2 regions of the Guptibacillus sedimenti genome follow, and region 1 is predicted to be linked to the other one. Evidence: predicted binding sites of a transcription regulator. Region 1 holds the regulator's gene; the other holds the start of a gene.
The links. Region 1 encodes LexA, which represses DNA repair genes until DNA is damaged. Its sites were predicted from a motif close to CGAACATATGTTCG; they were not measured.
Positions count from the first base shown of each region.

Region 1 (9,889 bases):
ACCATGTACATGAGTCCAGCTCCAGGATTAGAAACACCGAGAGCAATAACAGCTGCCAAAATCGGGCCTGTACAAGGCGTCCAGCCTGCCGCAAACCCCATTCCGATTAAAATAGAACCAATAAAACCAGATGGACGGTTACGGATTTTTAAACGACGGTCTTTCATTAAAAAGTTCGGAGTCCAAAAACCAACAACAACAAGTCCAAACACCACAATTAAAATGGCACCCACTTGACGCAGAAGCTCTTTGTACTGAATAAACAAATTTCCAACAAGGGACGTTGACATTCCTAACACTAGGAAAATAATCGAAAACCCAATTAGGAAGAAAATCGTATGGAATATAGCTCTCTTTTGCATCATACCACGTTCTTCTTTCAGATCATCTACGGAAACCCCTGTGATGTAAGAAATGAACGCCGGGTAAAGCGGTAGTACACACGGTGAGATAAATGATAAAAAGCCGGCACCGAACGCTAAAAACAAGTTCAAATCTGCCATTGAATTACTCCCTGTCTAATGCATGATCTTATCATGTGCATGTGGTTACCTTTTCAACCTTTATTGTAAACGATTTATCTTATTCAAACTATGAACATTCCATAACTATTTTTCTTCAGAGAAAAATTCTTCAAGCGTAACGCCAGCCTCGTGAACATCAGCAGCCGCTTCTTTTCCGACATAGCGAACATGCCATGGCTCATATTGATATCCGGTAATATCCTCTTTCCCTTTTAAGTAACGAACAACGAAGCCATATTCATGCGCATGCTCCGCTACCCACTTACCTTCTGGTGTGTTACCAAACTCTTCAGTAAGAGAGCTTCCAAGGGAAGGTGTGCTAATATCCATCGTTAAGCCCGTCTGATGTTCACTCTGTCCCGCCTGCGCACTTACCTGGTTCGCTACTTCTTCTCCACGTTGCTCAGCATTATAAGCAAAAATAGCTTCCTGGCGCTCATAGGAGCGATAACCTGAAACAGCTTTTAACTCATAGCCATCTTCTTTTGCAGCTTTAAACATTTTTTCAAGGGCTCTGGCAGCTTCTTCTACCATCAAGCGCTTCGGATCACCTTCAGGGGCATATGTAGAGACGTCTGGTTCCACAAGATTTTTCGGAACAAAGTCAGAAGGTAGATTACGTTCTTTATTAGCCACGACATAAATGCTGTCTGGATTCGTGACCGTTAGATTTTCACCATTTTTCTCGACTGTTTCAGCCATCGTTGGATAGGCTGCTGCACCCTCTTTACCGTCATCTTTTTGATCCTGCTCTTTATTGCTCTCTTCATTGTCTTTCTGGCTATCGTTTTCTTGATGATCTTTCGTTTGATTTTCGTCGGATTTCCCAGAATTATTTGTGGAATCGTTATTCGTTTGTCCATCGTTCTCCACTTGATTCTGCGGCTCGTTAGACGTTTGCTCTTCATCTCCAGCCTGACATCCGGCTAAAAGCGCAAACGAAAGTCCAGTTGCTACTACTAACTTTTTCATTGTCATGTAAACACTTCCTGATTTTTTTATAGTCTAATCTATCATACCATCACACCAATTAGACCCGTCAACCAAAATTACTCCATACAAAAAGCACTCTGCTAACAGAGTGCCATTACGCTATTTATCGTTGTTCGTCATTTGACTATTCATAGCCTTCATCATCTGATTAATCTTCTTCTGAGAAGGTTTCTGCCCCATTTGCATCATCATTACACGAAGCATGTTTTCATTAATAGGGGGATTCTTCTTTAAATAGTCCATCATATATTTGCGGGCAATAAAAAAGCCAAGTGCTACTCCAGCAATCAACGCTAGCACGCCCACAAGCGTGTACATCCACCACATTCTAGATTTCCTCCTTATTCTTTCTCTTCCAATAGTGTACTACAACCCGTAATGATTATACAATAACGTCTACTAAAATAGTAGGAGTTTGTTCAAACTAGTTTCTGCTGTTTAATCGGGTTAAGCCATCCATATCGACCTGATTGGAAGTCAATCGCGAAGAAAGAAGGAGTTAATTTTCGAATCACCTCAAAAAAGACTGTTTCAACTTCAGTACCACCAGTCGCATAGACATTAACTTTCTCTTTTCTCACAAACAAAGAAGCATCGCTTTTTGATTGATTTATACTTAACCGGTGCCCTTCGTTTTTGTATTCGTACGTCCGGAACGCCCCTAGTTCGCTGACAAGATAAGTGTTTAGCTCCTCTTCTGCAATGGGCTCAGTAATAAAGGAAACCTGCTTATCGAGAAGGTCTTTCTCATCCACCTGGATCGCTCGCTTTCTTTCAAGGAAAAGGTGATACAAAAGATGTTCTTTGCCAGCATATTGAGCGGCGATGTGTTGTTTAACAAAATACATTTCATAATGCCTCATACCACTTCCCCCTTATCAGAGAACAAATCATATAAAAAATAGTATACTGCACCTTCTCTAAAAGGATTGTCTATACTTGGAGCATCACATCACTAGTTTTGTCGAATTTAAAAAGGACCTGTACTATAACATATATGTTATAGTACAGGTCCTTGACTGCTATGCCATACTCGGCAGGTCACAAAGAACGCCACCGTTGCTTTCATCATAATCTAGTTTCATTCGATCAACAAACCACTGATCATCCGGTCGAACAAAGTAAGTAACTCCTCCAATTTCTTGCTTATAATCATCATATGAAGGCCGGTCAGACATGACTCCAAGGGAAAAACCACCGCTGTCCCCACTTCCTGCATAACGTACAAACAATCTTAGACAATCACCATGACCAAGTTCCATTTCATTTTTGTAAAACTCAGCTGCAGAATCAGTTACAACAAACATCTTATCCGCCCTCTCCGTTTTTGTATTAGTACATCTTGTTATAGTACAGTATAACGAATATTTGAAAAATTGCAACCATAAAAATAGCCTAATTTTGCATTTAGCAAAATTAGGCTATTTTTTACTGAAGAAAGCCGCGATTTTTCTTGCTTTCTTTTAATTTTTGAGGCGTTACGTCTGTGCCTTCTTCATCCACAACTTTGATGGAGTGAAGCTGGTTACTAAAAGAAGAACGAAGGCTTGCCAGGTATTCCTGACGAAGATCTTTTTGTTCTTTTTTCTCAGCATCTGTTAAAGATGACTCTTTTGATTTACGAGATAGCTCGTTAATTCGTTGAATTTTATCTTGAGAAAGCATGTAAAAAAGCTCCTTTACTGCAACTTGTACGTTCTATGCTAACGCATCTTTTTACCATAGACAAGTTTAGTGCTTCTCACTCTGTTCGTCAACATATTCCTTATAGCGTCTATGTACCGTGGCTTTTGATGCATGGTGACCAAAACCTTTAAGCGTTGCTGCAATCTCATGGAACGTTAAGCCGCGATTACGAAGATTAACAATTTCCTCGATCGGAACTTCAACACGGTCTCTTCCACCGTGATTTTGATGACTTAAATTTCGCTGCGGTCGATAGCCTTCTTTAACCGCCTTATCCATACCGCGTTTGATTTTCAAGTTGTGAAGCTTTCGCTGAAATTCTTCGACAATACTTACAATTTCAAGCACCATTGAATCAGCTTCCGATAATTGAAGTTCTCCATTTTGATTTACCGTATAAATGGTTCCGCCGTATTTGTGAACGGCATGAAGAAGAGCAATTTTAGCGTTCCCTCGTCCAAGTCTTGTTTCGTCTTGAATGAGCAATGCTTCGACTTGCCCTTCTTTTAACAAATCCAGTACTTCGAGTATGCCATCTCGATCAATGTCATACCCGCTGTGTTTTTCTTCAATCATTCGGTGAACGGTAAAACCTGACTGTGATGCAAATCGTTGCAATTCTTCTTTTTGCCTTGCAAGAGACGACTCCTGCGCTTCTTTTTTTGTGCTTACTCGGCAATAAATAACGGCGTTCATTCTTTAATCTGTACCCCCAAGTGCGGTAGCGTTCGCTTCAACAGGGATGATGAGAGTATCTCCTGCTGTAATTCGATTAGCATCTATGCGATTAGCGTCTTCAACCCAGCTAACAAATTTCTGATCAGACAATTCATGTGCGGAACGATATTCATCAGCAATTTTTAATACCGTATCACCGTGCTCCAGTTGAATCGTTGTATACCGATCATACTCCTCAGCTGCAGCTGTTCGCAAAGATACGAACACAATAATTAACACAGCTACAAAAGATATAATGACAAGAAAATCAATTCCAGACAAGCCCCCAGCTTGCTTTCTCATCCCAATCACCCCATATACGAATATTTGTTCTGTTTTTAGTATAATCAGAACCCCTGTTCGTGTCAACTAGTAACTTCGAACTTATGTTTGTATGCGAACAAAAATTCTGGTATACTAGTAACAAATAGATAGATTGGAACGAGGTGCCAGAAATATGAAACTATCAAAGCGTCAGCAGGACATTCTGGACTTTATTAAAGTCGAAGTAAAACAAAAAGGTTATCCACCGTCTGTTAGAGAAATCGGCGAAGCCGTTGGACTTGCTTCAAGCTCAACTGTCCATGGCCACCTGGCAAGACTCGAGAAAAAAGGTTATATCAGAAGAGACCCAACCAAACCAAGAGCCATTGAAGTGTTGGGCCTTGATGAAGCGATCGACATCCCACGTCAGCACACGGTTAATGTTCCTGTCATTGGTAAAGTAACAGCTGGTCAACCGATCACAGCGATTGAAAATGTTGAAGAGTACTTCCCTCTTCCAGAGCAGTTCGCTCAGGATGAAGAGCATACATTCATTCTTGTCATCGAAGGGGATAGTATGATTGAAGCTGGTATTTATAACGGTGATATGGTTATCGTGAAGCAGCAACCAACTGCAAATAACGGAGACATCGTTGTTGCGATGACGGACGATGGCGAAGCAACGGTAAAACGTTTCTTTAAAGAAAGCAACTACTTCCGACTTCAGCCAGAAAACTCATCGATGGAACCAATCATTCTTGATTCTGTTTCGATTCTTGGTAAAGTGGTTGGTGTTTTCCGCTCGATCCACTAGAAGCGCAAATTGCGCTTCTTTTTTTTATTATCGATTACTACTTGAAGGTCACTCTTTTATCGTAACGAGACAATCCACATCTTCATAAGTTGTGATGATAAGAAGATGATGAGGTGATTGTAATGGTACAAAAAGAAGTTCAAGAACTTTTAAACACGCTGATTCAAATTGAACACATTTCAACCACGCTATATTTAGCGATGTCTGCTTACTTGGATCGAAAGAATTATACTGGAATGGCCAGTTGGTTAAGAATTCAATCTGATGAAGAACGAACGCATCTTCTTACTCTGATTAATTACTTAGCTGGTAAAGATGGCGTTGTTGAATTAGGTGCTCTCCCAGAACAATCGACGGACTTTGGAACGCCGCTCGAAACCTTCCAGCAAGTTTTAGAACACGAACAGTATGTTACGAATTCTTACCGTCAGGCTTATAACTACATCAAAAAAATTGATCCGCAAACGGCCGTCATCGTTCAGGATTTCCTACGTGAACAGATTGACGAAGAAGCACAGGCACTTACGATTGTCGAAAGGCTGAAATTAGCAGGAGATAACACGTCCGCACTCTTACTGATCGATCAAGAACTTGGTCAGAGGCAGCCAGGATAAGATTTCTACCTAAAACCTACAACAGACCTCAACCTTCATGGGTTAGAAGGTGAGGTCTGTTTATTTTTGTTATGTTATTTGTAATTCTGAATAAATTGGTGGTTTTCGATAATAAGCTCATAATAATTGAGGGTAAGCTCACTATGCGAATAAGATCCTTTTTATCCTCACCGTTGATTTTAACATATTATTCCACACCCAATTCCAACTACAAGTATAAAAGTTACGTATCTATTAAGTTTAAATCCCTTCTGTATTCATTAGTACAACTCTCCAGCCATCAGGATCTTCAATCGTTATCCCTTTCTCTTGCCAATACACATTTTCTGGTTCTACTTCCATGTGCCCCATTTGGTGAAGCCTTTCTGCTACGCTTTTCAGCTCTTCTCCATTTGGAATATAGAAAATGATCAAGTTATCAGCAGTAGGAGCAGGGCAAGGGCTACCTTCTTCATGTGACGTGAACTCTATTTGATAGCATAGGTGAGGTAAACCATATACCACGCCCGTATATCCTGCATGTCCAGTGAATTCAGCCACTCGCTGCAAGCCTAATCCATGTTCGTAAAACTGAATAATCTTATCAAATTGATCGGTCGGCCTAGCTATTCGAACTTGCACTGCGTTAAAATCTTGAAACTTCATCGTCGTTCCCTCCAATTACTATATATAAGCACGATACTTCCGAAAATCTAATTGTGACATACTTATATTTTAAGCTTTCATCAGCGTCATAGCGCTAGTAAAATGAATGAATTTCTCTACGACTTTAGGATGAAAGAAGAAAATAATTCATTAAAAAAAGCCGAAGCACCTTAAAGTGAACTTCAGCTTCTAATTAAAATAGGCACCCGTTAAACAATCTTCAATATGAATACTTCCCCATCAAATAACTTTTTGAAAAGTACAACCCTCCAAAAAATAGCGCAAGAGCGATGTAGGCCGGTAGCAAGTGAATAAAAGTCGTGTAGCCAATCATGATGTGTACATAAATTCCTGCTCCAAACGCAGGCAAACCTCCTATAAGCAACATCCACCATAGCCAGGCATTCCCCGATTGGAAGCCCCAGAGAGCAGACATTAGCACTAACAATCCAACGCTGATCATCGCTCCTCCAAACCCAGCACGGTCGTGGGCGATGACAGAGGTCAACCGATCATTGAATGACTGAATCAGATCCGCTGGCATGCAGATGTATTGTAAATCCGTTGGCACAAAAACCCCCGTCACACCGATTCCAGCAATAATCACTCCACCAAGAACAAATGAAAAACCAAGCATAACAAAACAAAATTGCCCCATAATGCCTTTACGCCATGCCAGGTCATTCCGTCGGTTGCATGATTTCGGGGTCCTCTTTATGCCTTTGGTTTTCACGTATCCTCTCAAGTAAAATGGTAATAGCACAATCCAAAATAGTAAGTGTAACCAATCGAAGTAGCCATAGCCAATGAAAAGCAAGATACCTAGAAAACCGATAATTGCCGCAATATCAATCGCCTGCTTCGTCCACAACAAACCGTTTTTAACTCCGTAATAAGACAACGTCATATAAACAACGCCACCAGAAATCATCGTTCCAGCTAATGTCATTCGGTCATGTGCCATAAACCATAAGAGTCGTTCATTAAAGAGCAAAAGCTCCTCACGAGTTAGCTGCATGAAGCTTTCATCATAAGGTAAAACAATTGAAGTCAGACTTAACACTAAAGCAATCAAGCCACCAATCATGATGAATAATCCAAACAAGAAGTAGTCTTTCCACCCACTACGTTCTTCTTGAAATGCGCTCTCATCGTTGATCGCTTCATAAATTCTCTTAGGCAAGCCTGGCCCAACTTCGACATATTCACCCGATAGGAACAACAAATCAGCACCATGATTTAATAGCTGTACAGCATCCTCTGGCTCTTTCACTCCACCCACGGTCACAAGTTTTAATGAAGGATATTCATTTTGACAATAGCCAATCGCTTCCTTATGTATCGCAAGGTTTGCCAACGTATCCAAACCTTGCACTTCATCAATCACGACACCCGTTATGTATGGAAAAATAGAATGCAAGTCAGCCTTTTCAATTTGATTATTTGGCACGCGAACATATATGCTTTTCCATTCTCGAATAGACCTCAGCACATCCATATTCGTAAAATCGATTTCATTAAAGTCAATTTCATAAACACCATTATAAGGTTTTAAAGCTCTAGCGATCTCAATTAGCTCATCGTTTGTACCACTTAACTGGAACATAGCGGGCTGAACCAACTTGGAATGATCTAACCGTTGAAGCGTCTTTGCAAGACCTGCTCTTTCTTCCTGTTCAGAAAGAGCAATACTTCCATTCTGAAGCCTTGTTGGTTTCGTGTGTTCATCAGATGGCTCTTTCGTAATCGGTCCAATTTCAATACAGCCAAACCCTAAATGACTAAATCCCTTTAAACCAGAAAGTCTAGGATCAATTTTGCTAGATAGCCCCACACAGCCTGGAAAAGTAGTGTTCTCGATCTTAACCATAAGCTGATCGGAAACCTCTTCTCTTCCTAAAAAGTGAATGAGATGCTGTCCACCTGGAAGTGAAGCAATACGATTCATTGACTGATGAATAAACTCTCGTGAAAATTCGGGACTACATTTTGATAGAAAAGGTTTAAATATCACATGATAGGACCAGTCGGGCATATAATCCCCCTTTCCGGTTTACATAATTTAATTATAGTTTACTAAGTTGCGAAATAAGGTGTATTCTGAGGCGCTGTCTTTTTCATTAGTTTATCTTTATTTATAATAAATCAGTCATTAACACTATGAAAAGAATGACCGCTGTAACAATGTATGTATTGGCTATATTTTTATTTAGTTTTTCTTCTCTTATTTTTTCTATTCCAAATAACAGAAACATAACAAACAAAGATGATATAAAGACTTGACTAGAAATCGCGTTAGGAAAAATAAAAAAATGAGAGAAAGCCATTCCTATTGCTACGACTGCCAATAACCAATTACCTTTTCTTAAAAGAGTCTAAGAAATCACGCCTTTCTAATGCATCGTTCTTTAACTAGTTAGCGGCACTGGTTTTAATGTTTATTTTAAGGAACTAGGAATTTCACTTTCTAAGAAAAAATGTCTGAATCGAGTAGTCCACTTTGTAAGAGGGATCATTGTTTGATGCGTTAGATTAAAAAATTCCAACTATCTTGCACCTTCAACCGTAGCATTATCATTTATTCACGATTCATATTTGATATGAACCACAATTCCCTGTTCATGATTCCCAAACTTAGGACCAAACAAATTCATTCCACCGCTATTGACAGCATCTTCTTTTATCCCTAAACGAAAGGCAATGTAAGGGTAGTTAGACAACTGAAAATCTTCAATCGTACGATCAGATATTTTCTCTCCATCTACATAACAACCACTCTTATTCAGTTTCCAATGCTTTAACAACCCATACTGTGTTAGGTTGGTTCGCCACCATTCAGGTGTTAACTGACCTCTCTCCCCGCCAAAATCACCTGGTGAGGTCCACGTTCCAACTTCTTCATGATTCACCCATGCCGTTATATCAGATGGCCAATCTAGTTTGTGATTGGGTGCTTCTGAACAAATTTCAGCACTTATTTCTAACTCACTTGCTCTAAAGCCATAAGGAATACGGTTTGGAAAACGATACTCGACAAACCCATCTTTAAAATACAGGAGCTGTGCCTGCTTTCGGTCAGGTTCATAAAAGGAACGAGGATCATCCTGCATTCCAATAAAACCCTTCTCATCTACAATTCCACAATTCGGTACCACATGGCAGTCGAGATAATCTCCTATTGGCATTTCGTAGGTGACTTGTTGCTCTTCCTTTTTTTCATCAGAAGTATATAAATTAACGACAATGCGATCATAATTCATCGCACTCACTTTTTGAGTTCCTCTTCCCGGTACTAGCTCGGTGGTAATGAGATCAACTTCTTCTAATTTACTAACATGTGAAGCTGTTGTCGAAAAAGGCAATCCAAGCTTTTCTGCTAAATCGTTCACATTATATGGTTTGTCACTTAGCAACTTAAGAATTTGGACTCTTGTTTGATTCGCAAGAGCTTTATTAATTGGCACCATGTTATCAAAAGATAGCTGTAACTTTTTCAAATGACTTAGACCTCCATCTCTTTTATTCCTAGGACCAATTATAACAAACTATCGAAATAACAGTAGTAGCCCCCTATTAAGGAAGCTACTAATGTTATGGAACTTATTCTATTGCTCTCTCAATTTTCTTTCGTG
Region 1 covers NZ_JAQQWV010000002.1:1,123,132-1,133,020, reverse strand. The annotation lists gene PQ578_RS14195 (cytochrome c biogenesis protein CcdA) at 1-503, opposite strand, end outside; gene PQ578_RS14190 (M15 family metallopeptidase) at 609-1,502, opposite strand; gene PQ578_RS14185 (YneF family protein) at 1,617-1,844, opposite strand; gene sirA (sporulation inhibitor of replication protein SirA) at 1,937-2,380, opposite strand; gene PQ578_RS14175 (HesB/YadR/YfhF family protein) at 2,540-2,824, opposite strand; gene PQ578_RS14170 (DUF896 domain-containing protein) at 2,946-3,182, opposite strand; gene PQ578_RS14165 (YneB family resolvase-like protein) at 3,249-3,899, opposite strand; gene yneA (cell division suppressor protein YneA) at 3,903-4,223, opposite strand; gene lexA (transcriptional repressor LexA) at 4,378-4,998, shown strand; gene PQ578_RS14150 (ferritin) at 5,121-5,612, shown strand; gene PQ578_RS14145 (VOC family protein) at 5,853-6,257, opposite strand; gene PQ578_RS14140 (dihydroorotate dehydrogenase) at 6,478-8,292, opposite strand; gene PQ578_RS14135 (ArsR/SmtB family transcription factor) at 8,840-9,754, opposite strand; gene PQ578_RS14130 (MFS transporter) at 9,863-9,889, opposite strand, start outside.

Region 2 (9,889 bases), on a different contig from region 1:
TGGTTTTCCGTCAAGTGGCTTTAAGTAAAACGATGTGATAACGTCACTTTCCGGTTCCTTACGATCGACAACAAAAATGCGCTCCTGTTCCCAACCACCAGGCTGTTTTGCAGCATCTTGGTACATTTCTTCTTCTACTTCAATAAACACATTAGCAATCACCCCGTACGCTTCTTCCCATGCTTGAAGAATTTCTTCTGTAGCATCATCTTTTAAAACATCTTTAATGGCTTTCAATAAATATTCTCCTACGATTGGATAATGCTCTGGTTGAACCCCTAGGCTTCTATGCTTATGGGCAACCTGTTTTACAACGGGTAGAATCGCTTCTAATTGATCAATGTTTTTTGCTGCAGCATAAACTGCGTTCGCGAGAGCTTGCTGCTGCTTGCCTTGTTTTTGATTAGCATGATTAAAAATATTTAACAGTTCAGGATGGTTCGTGAAGAGCATGTTATAAAAGCGTTTCGTAATGTCAGTTCCGTGAATTTCTAGAACAGGTACAGTCGATTTAATCGTTGCTATTGTTTTGGGTGATAACATAAAAAACCCTCCAGTTTCATTAAAGATGTATTTTAAATATATCTTTATGTTACCGGTTATACCTCCCAAAAGCAATATCAAAAATGAATCTTTAAAAGATTGTTCACATCTTATCTAGAGCATTACATAACATTAAGTTTTCAATGATATGATAAAATAGACCTATGAACATAGGAGTGAAAAGAGGTTGAATGACCATGCGATTAACAAATTATACCGATTACTCTTTAAGAATGCTTATTTATCTTGGGAGTATGAAAAAAAATAACTTAGCAAGCATACAAGAAATTGCAGATGCTTATCAAATCTCAAAGAATCATCTAATGAAAGTCGCACATGAGCTTGGAAGAAAAGGATATATCGAGACAATAAGAGGGAGGAATGGAGGGTTAAGATTGGCCCAACTCCCTAAGGACATCAACGTTGGAGAAGTTGTTAGAAGTACCGAAGAGGATTTTAATTTAGTGGAGTGCTTTGATAAAGAAAACAATTCATGTGTAATCAGTCCTGCATGTCGTCTAAAACACGTTCTCCATTCGGCCCTGACAGCATATTTTGAAGTTTTAGATCAATATCAATTGGCAGATCTTATTGTAAATGATGAGATGCTTAGACAATTATTTGAGACGAATCGATAAGGTAGCAATCATTGTTTAGATGAATACACTGTCATATGAGGAGTGTGGCAGTGTATGGAATGGTTTGAACTAACGGGTGTTGGAGGAATTGTTGCGATTCTTGCAGTTATACGGATGAAATATGGTCGGTATTCAGCTCATCATCGCTATTTAAGGGAAGAGTTTATGTCTGAGAAATGGATAAAAGAAAAGAAGAGAAATCATGATGAGTAATGAGACGTTTCCTATCTGAGGGACGTCTTATTTTTTTGATTTAAAATTCCAGAAGGACAGACACGTGGGGGTAGGCAATTACATAAGCTTAAGATATAGTAACAGCCCATCAATGGGAGGTGAGTATGTGTCCTTACTGGCAGCACTTGCTTACGTTTGTAAGGAAGTTCTTTTCTTTGTCTCATTTGTAAAAAACAATGCCTTCCCCCAGCCACTTTCTAGAAAAGATGAAAGAAAGTATTTAGAATTAATGGCTGAAGGAGATGAAGATGCAAGAAATCGGCTCATTGAACACAACCTCCGTCTCGTGGCCCATATTGTGAAAAAGTTTGAAAATACTGGCGAAGATCCTGAAGATCTTATCTCGATCGGTACAATTGGTTTAATCAAAGCAATTGAAAGTTATTCAACAGATAAAGGCACAAAGCTAGCAACCTATGCAGCAAGGTGTATTGAAAACGAAATTCTCATGCACTTACGGGCTTTAAAAAAGACAAAAAAAGATGTGTCTCTGCATGATCCCATCGGTCAGGATAAGGAAGGGAATGAGATTTCACTTATTGACGTTTTAAAAGCAGAAACGGAAGATATTGTAGAGTTAATTCAACTTAATATGGAGAAAAAGAAGATCTATGAATACATTCATATTCTAGATGATCGAGAAAAGGAAGTCATTGTCGGACGCTTTGGTTTAAACCTTGAAAAAGAATTGACACAGCGGGAAATTGCGAGGCAGCTTGGTATTTCTCGAAGTTATGTTTCTAGAATTGAAAAACGAGCGCTAATGAAATTGTTTCATGAGTTTTATCGAAATCGAAAAGAAAGTGGTGCGTAACCCTGCTAAAAAGCGGGGTTTTTTTTAATTTAATCAGCCTAACTTCCAATTGGAAAAATAGAAAAATGTCAATTGATGCAATGTAGTGGTTAGGAACGTTTGTTTGGCATATGATAAGAACAAACGATCGTATGGGGGAGTGTCTCATGTATAAGAATATAAAAAACCACTTAAAACATCAGAAGAAAATAGAAATGATTTATGTATCTGGGCAAAACAAGATTACTAAGAGAATTGTTAGGATACTCTATGTAAACGAACAAGACATTATTGGGTATTGTTACTTAAGGGGGGATGTTCGAACATTTAAGGTTGAACAAATTCTAGCGGTAAACTCTTTTAAAGACTTCCAAAGTAAAAAGCAGTGAGGAGTAAAAAAAGAACTCCGAAGGTTTCCCTCCGAAGCATTTTAAGGTTGGTCTATTGTAGTTTAACACACAAAAGCGAAAAAGCAATAACGGATCGCTGAATTGTTGTGATTTACTTTTCAGCGGCTCCATTTGTATTGTACGTAGAAAGAATTTTTCGAGTCCAAATGCGATAACCTTCTCCATTGAGATGAAGACCATCGAACGTAAAATCTTTATTCAACTGCCCAAATTCGACTAGTTCTGGATAAATATCGATATATTGATAATCATACAGATTTGAGAGGTCTTCTAAACGCTTATTTAAATCACGAATTGTGGCGTTATTAAGAGGATGACCAGTTAATGCCGTGTTAACGGGGAACAAACTTTGAACGTACACCTTTGTATTAGGAGATCGTGTCTTCAGAATATCAAGAATCTGCTTGTAGTTTGTCTCAATTTTATTAATAGGCTGACCTGCAATCATATCGTTAATCCCAATTAATAAATACACCCGATCAGGTTTCGCTTTTACCACCTCATCGATTCGGTTAAGTACTCCCGTGGTTGTATCACCAGCAATGCCTCGATTTAATACCTCGTGGTCACTGAGAGCTTCTCCCCATTCATAATAATCAGTCAAGCTATCACCAAGGAAAATTGTCTCACTGTCTTTGTGAGTATAAGAGTCATATATGCTCTTTTTCGTTTGATAATATTTTGTATAGTACGTAATATTTTTCTTCTTGGACTCTGAATCGTTCTCGGGCATTTCGTTTGCGTTGGTTCTAAGAAAATCCGTTTGATTTTCAGCCAGCGCTAGTAAAATAGCTAGAGAACCGGCAACTAATACCAGAATCCATACTTTTTTCCTCACAAGTATCACACTCCTATAGATTACGATAGGTATTATACCCTATCTTCAACGAAGTGAAAGCTGAAATTGTGATTAGATACAAAAATGAGTAAAAAAACCCCCGAAATTGGAGGTTTAAAGAGAAAGATTTGTCTCTTTTTGTAAAAAGTCGATCTTTTTGTAATAGGCATCTTTAACAAGAAGGTTAGGACCTAGACATTTCACGGCTGGACAGTGGCAGCTTATGCTTTTAGCAACTTTACTATCTTGCCATTTTTGATAAGCGTCATTTAAATTTGTGTCTTTAATATTCCCGAGTGGAGGAGTGTCACCAAAATCAGTGACGATGATGTCCCCGTCAAATATGTTTAAGTTTAACCTTGAGCGACCATCTGGATCATTTCTAACTGTTACGTTTGGCTCAGCATATAATCTTTCTAGAAGTTTGAGATCTTCTGGATTTGAACTACACGGGTAGAATGGCAGTGTTCCAAATAGAAGCCAGACGTCAGGATCTCGGTTGTCTAATAGACGGTGTATTCCTTCTCGAATTTCATCCAATGAAGCAATGTCTAAATTAGAAGCAAAATCTGACGGGTACATTGGATGAATCTCATGTCTCTGACAACCCATCTCTGCAATTTGTTTATGAATGCTAACGATATTCGGAATTGTTCTGCGATTAATCATCGTCTCGGCTGAAACGATTACTCCTTTAGAAGTTAAATCTTTTGCGTTTTCAACCATGCGATGAAAATAGGACTCTCGTTGGGCGATTGAAGGTTTGCGATCCATTACTGCAAAACCAATGTCAGTAAAATCTTCAATACTTCCATAGTTATGAGAAATATGTAAAACATCCAAATAAGGTAGAATAAGATCGTATCGCTTTCGATCAAGCGTTAGGTTGGAGTTTATTTGTGTGCGTGCCCCTCGGTCATGGGCATATTTAAGTAGTGGCGCTACATATTGTTTCACTGATTTCATAGATAGCATCGGCTCGCCACCTGTAATGCTTAGTGCACGAAGTTTTTCCACTTCGTCTAGTCTACCAGTCAAAAGGTCCAGTGGAAGCGGATCAGGATCTTTTGGTTGAAGAGTATAACCAACTGCACAGTGCTCACAACGCATATTGCATAGTGTCGTTGTCGTTAGTTCAATATTAGAAAGTATCATACTTCCGTATTCTTCAACATCCATATAAGCTTCCCATGGGTCATATTTGGGTGTTATTGTTTTCATTGATGTTGTCATTGATATCGACCCCTTTTAGTAATTGCAAGGCTTCATACCCCTCCTAATTGTAGAGCATTAAGAAACGGATGAACAGCGGTAGTGATGAATTTAGAAAACTCCGCCAATGTCCATACATCCTATTCGAATCTTTCATAGACTATACTATCTACCAGAAGAATGTCTAAGGGAGAAAAGGAGGGGGCGTATGAGTTACGGCTATCCTGGCTGTGGATATCCCTATCCGCCATACCCATATCCATATCCAGGCTATGGAGGAGGGTACTTTGCTTTAATTGTTGTACTGCTTGTTTTATTGCTTGTGATTGGCGGCGGGTACTATTATTACGCAAATTATCGTTAATGAACGTTTTGTAAATGTGAAAAAGCAAGCACGATAGGGATTAACCCTTGTTCGTGCTTGCTTTTTTTTGTTGCGCTTTATCAAGATCATCTCTCGTTGTTTTATCCCATAGAGGGACTCCTTTTTGATAGGCAGCTCTTGAAATCATATGCCCAGAAACCGGTGCTGTCATAAGAATAAAGATAATCCCGAGAATGAGCTTACCGCTCACCATTTGTTCTTCGAAGATGAAGTAAAGGAAAGCTGCGATAAGAATTCCAGCTACTCCTAGTGTAGCACTTTTTGAAGCGGCGTGTAGACGAGTGTATACGTCAGGAAGTCGAAAAATTCCTAGCGCTCCAGAAAAAAGGAAAAACGTACCGATAACCATAAAAATGCTAATCACGACTTCTTTCAATGATAACACCCTTTTCTAAAAATTTAGCGATAGCTACTGTCCCTATAAAAGCAAGGATTCCAATGAGAAGAATAATATCATTGAAATATTCAGTTTCTAGTTTAATTGCTAGAATACCAGCTATTGCCATTAAATTAATGCCGATTGTATCTAGTGCAACTGCCCGGTCAGGATTTGAAGGTCCTTTTATGGCCCGATAAAGTAAAAACAAAGTGGAGATCGCAATGATGACGATACAGATCGTTGATACGGTAGATAAAAGAGAAGTCATCTTGTCACCTCCATAATCGCTTTCTCAAATGTTCCTTTAATTTCCTTAATGACTTCATCAGCATCAGGAGCATCCATCGCATGAATGTAAATGTGCATATTGTCAGGTGCAACTGATACCGTTAGTGTACCGGGAGTTAACGTGATTAGATTGGCAAGCATTGTTATTTCCCAGTTTGTGCGAACGTCAATAGGAACTTCAATAATACCAGGTTCCATTTTAAGCTTAGGACTGTATACGAGCTTAACGACTTGTACATTGGCCATTAACAATTCTTTAATAAACAAGAACAACAATTTAATAATTGCCCAGAGACGATAGAAATAAAATCGATCTGGAATAAAACGCTCCATTAAGAGGAGCAGCCCAATCCCAAATAAATAACCGATAAAAAATGTACTAAAAGAGTAGCTTTCAAAAAGAAACATCCAGAGAACGGCAATTATGAGATTAATGATAATTTGAATTGGCATGCCATCTACTCCTTCATGACGGATTCAATATAGTTTGCTGGATCAATCATTTGATCTGCAATAGTTTGGACAGTAGGGTAAATAAACTCTGCACCTAGTCCAAGGAATACGGTGAACACTAATAGAAAGGCAGCTGGCAAGATCTTACCTTTAATAGAATTTCCACTTTTTACATATTCCGATTTAGGCTCGCCCCAGAAACCATTAATAAAGATGCGAATAACAGATAAGAGAATTAAGAGACTTGTCACTAAGCCAATTACGCCAAGCACATAATGACCTTCTTCAAACGCTCCTCTTAGAATCAAAAGCTTACCGATAAATCCACTAAAAGGCGGTAACCCTGCAAGTGCGAGTGCACCAATGAAAAAGAGCCATCCAAGTAGTGGTTGGTTTTTAATAATGCCACCCATCTTTCTTAAATCTGAAGTGCCAGCATAAGCAACCATAGCACCTACAAGGAAGAAGAGCGCCGCTTTAATAATCATATCATGTAGGAGGTAATAAACAGTTCCTGCAAGTGCAGTAGCTGAGAAGACGCCAATGCCTAGAATCATATAGCCAACTGCCGGGATGATATTGTAGGCGATAATAAGTTGTACATTATTCGTAGACAAAGCTCCTATCACGCCAAATACAAGTGTAAAACCAGCCATAATAAGTAAAACTTGGTGCGTTACAGAAAGGTTATAGACAAAAATCAATGAGAAAACTCTAAGAATCGAGTAGACTCCAACTTTCGTAAGGAGTGCACCAAATAATGCTGAAATAACGGTCGGTGGAACAGTATAAGACTTAGGTAGCCAGAAATATAGCGGAAATAGTGCTCCCTTTGTTGCAAATACAATAAGGAGGAGTATAGCAATGGTTGTTAAGACACCATCTTGTTGAACTTCTCCTACACGTTCTGCCAGTTGAGCCATATTTACTGTTCCAACTACTGCATAAAGAAAAGATACGGTTGTAACAAAGAGCATTGAAGAGAACAAGTTGATAATAATGTATTTAAATGACTCTCTGAATTGTTCTTTCGTGCCTCCAAGAACAATTAACCCGTATGAAGCAATTAAGAGAACTTCAAAAAATACGAATAAGTTAAACAAGTCTCCTGTTAAAAAGGCTCCACTTACCCCTGCAATTAGAAGCTGAAAGAGCGGATAAAAGTAGTACCGCTCACGCTGTTCATCTAGTGATTTAAACGCATAGAAAGCACATGCAACCGAGATGATATTCGCTGTAACAACGAGTAGCATAGCAAGTGGATCAGCGACGAGAACAATGCCATAAGGCACTGTCCAATCACCTGCTTTTAGCACAATCGTTCCATTTTGAATAACGTTAAAAGCAATAATTGAAACAACTGCAAGATTTACTAGAACCATGATGCGGGTGATCAATCTTACAAGCGGTAACCGCTTATTCAAGAATACAAGAATGATTCCTGTTAAGAGCGGCAATAAAATTGGAAGTATAGCTAGGTTACTCATGGTCATTACCCCTCAATTTCTCCATATTATCGGTACCATTCGTTTGGTACGTCCGATACGCTAGCACAAGAAGAAATGAAGTCACACCAAAGCTAATAACAATGGAAGTTAAAATCAGGGCCTGGGGGAGCGGATCAGCGTAGCTCGTTACTCCCTCAGATAGAATTGGTGGTTTCCCACGATTCAACTTTCCCATCGTAATAATAAATAAGTGAGCCCCATGAGACAACAGTGCCGTACCGATAATGATTTTAAGAATTTGTTTCTGCAAAATCATATAAACCCCTGCAGTGAAAAGAATTCCTGCAAGCACAGACATGATGATTTCCATTAATCATTTCCCTCCTTCTTACCTGGACGAAGTTTGATCATTGTATAAATACCAAGAGCGGCTAGTCCAAGCACAAGGATTTCAAGCATCGTATCCAGTCCACGGAAGTCAACAAGAATCACGTTAACCACGTTATCTCCTCCGCCTAATTTATAAGAGTTCTTTAGGAAATAGTCGGAGATCGGTTCAAAAAGCTTTGTGCTATGAGAAGCGATACCTACCATTGTGACAAGAACACCGACTGAAATCGAAATAACCCAGTTAACGGCATTTGTGCTTTTGGACTCTTTCTTTTTATCAAAGTTAGGTAGGTGATAAAAACAAAGTAAAAACAGAGCAACAGTAACCGTCTCAACAATAAGCTGTGTTAGTGCGAGATCCGGTGCCCGGAAAAAGACGAAGAGAAGAGATAGTCCATATCCAACAATTCCAAGAACTAAAATGGCTGCAATGCGGTTTTTCATGAAAATCGTAGCGATGGCAGCACCCGCCATTACAATCGCAATCATTACTTCAGGTATAGCGATTGGTGCCAGGTCATCAAAGTTAATTTGAAAACCGCCAGTTACGCTCATTGTAATCCCAACTAAGGCAATGAAAAAGACGAAAATATAAATCATGTAATGACGAAGAGAACCAGTCATATAAACATTTGTTAATTTTCTTGAGCCGTTGATCAGTCCGTTTATGAGACCATCGTAAGCTTTTGCAGCAGATAATTTACCTGGTAACGCCTTGTAAACATGCTGCCATTTTTCTCGCGTAAGGTACAATGCAGAACCTAGAATGAGAACGGCTAGGCTCATATAAAGGGCCGGTCCGAACCCATGCCAAAATTTAATATGTGTCTCCCCGACGGAGCCATTAATGGCATCGACCATTGGCGATAGAAGTGCATGGCCAAATGCATCCGGGATAAACGCAATAATAATGACAAGCAAAACAAGTACTATAGGTGAAATAAGCATGCCAATTGGTGCTTCGTGCGGCTGTTTCGGTAATGTTTCCCTCTGTTTCCCGGTAAACGTACGGAAGAATAGCATGATGGAATAGACGAATGTAAAGATACTTCCACCAACAGCAAAATATGGGAAGAAAGGTGATACAGCCTCAACAATTGTAGAAGCATTTTCAAAATGAAGTGATGAATCGAAAAACATTTCTTTACTTAGGAAGCCGTTTAAAAATGGTAGCGGAAATCCGGCCATAGAGAACGTACCAAAGAAGGCTAATGTGGCCGTAATTGGCATGAATGTAAATAGTCCGCCGAGCTTTCTAATATCCCGCGTTCCTGTTTCATGATCAATAATACCCGCAACCATAAAGAGACTCCCTTTAAATGTCGCATGGTTTAAAATGTGGAATACAGCAGCAAGAATAGCTAGTTCTGTACCAAAGCCTAACATCGCCATGATCATTCCAAGTTGACTGATCGTAGAATAGGCAAGTATCGCTTTCAAATCGGTTTGCGTAACTGCCATATAGGATCCCCAGCATAGTGTGAGTAAACCAAAACCACTGACAATTAAAAAGAAAAGGTCTGTTCCAGCGAAGATAAGACTTAATCTAGCGACTAGATAGATACCTGCTTTAACCATCGTAGCTGAATGAAGAAAGGCACTAACTGGCGTTGGTGCTTCCATAGCATCAGGCAACCACGTATGAAATGGGAATTGAGCCGATTTTGTAAAGGCTCCAAGAAGTACAAGAATAAGAATAAATGGAAAGAGAGTTGAGTTAACAATCATTTCCCCATTCTCAATAATCCCTCGAATGCTTGCAGTTCCTGTAATGTCGGCCATTAATATAAAACCACCAAGCATCGCAAGACCACCGAATACAGTAATCATCATGGACTTGAGGGCACCAGAAGTCGATTTTTCTCTTTGATACCAGTA
Region 2 covers NZ_JAQQWV010000001.1:1,347,965-1,357,853, forward strand. The annotation lists gene hmpA (NO-inducible flavohemoprotein) at 1-543, opposite strand, end outside; gene PQ578_RS06560 (Rrf2 family transcriptional regulator) at 741-1,181, shown strand; gene PQ578_RS06565 (hypothetical protein) at 1,236-1,394, shown strand; gene sigK (RNA polymerase sporulation sigma factor SigK) at 1,522-2,229, shown strand; gene PQ578_RS22555 (WYL domain-containing protein) at 2,376-2,597, shown strand; gene PQ578_RS06575 (GDSL-type esterase/lipase family protein) at 2,710-3,456, opposite strand; gene yfkAB (radical SAM/CxCxxxxC motif protein YfkAB) at 3,571-4,689, opposite strand; gene PQ578_RS06585 (hypothetical protein) at 4,877-5,032, shown strand; gene mnhG (monovalent cation/H(+) antiporter subunit G) at 5,073-5,438, opposite strand; gene PQ578_RS06595 (Na(+)/H(+) antiporter subunit F1) at 5,410-5,700, opposite strand; gene PQ578_RS06600 (Na+/H+ antiporter subunit E) at 5,697-6,173, opposite strand; gene PQ578_RS06605 (Na+/H+ antiporter subunit D) at 6,179-7,660, opposite strand; gene PQ578_RS06610 (Na(+)/H(+) antiporter subunit C) at 7,653-7,991, opposite strand; gene PQ578_RS06615 (Na+/H+ antiporter subunit A) at 7,991-9,889, opposite strand, start outside.
Region 2: PQ578_RS22555 (WYL domain-containing protein) is a predicted target of LexA. The motif match lies at 2,322-2,335, and genes of this name have one in related genera.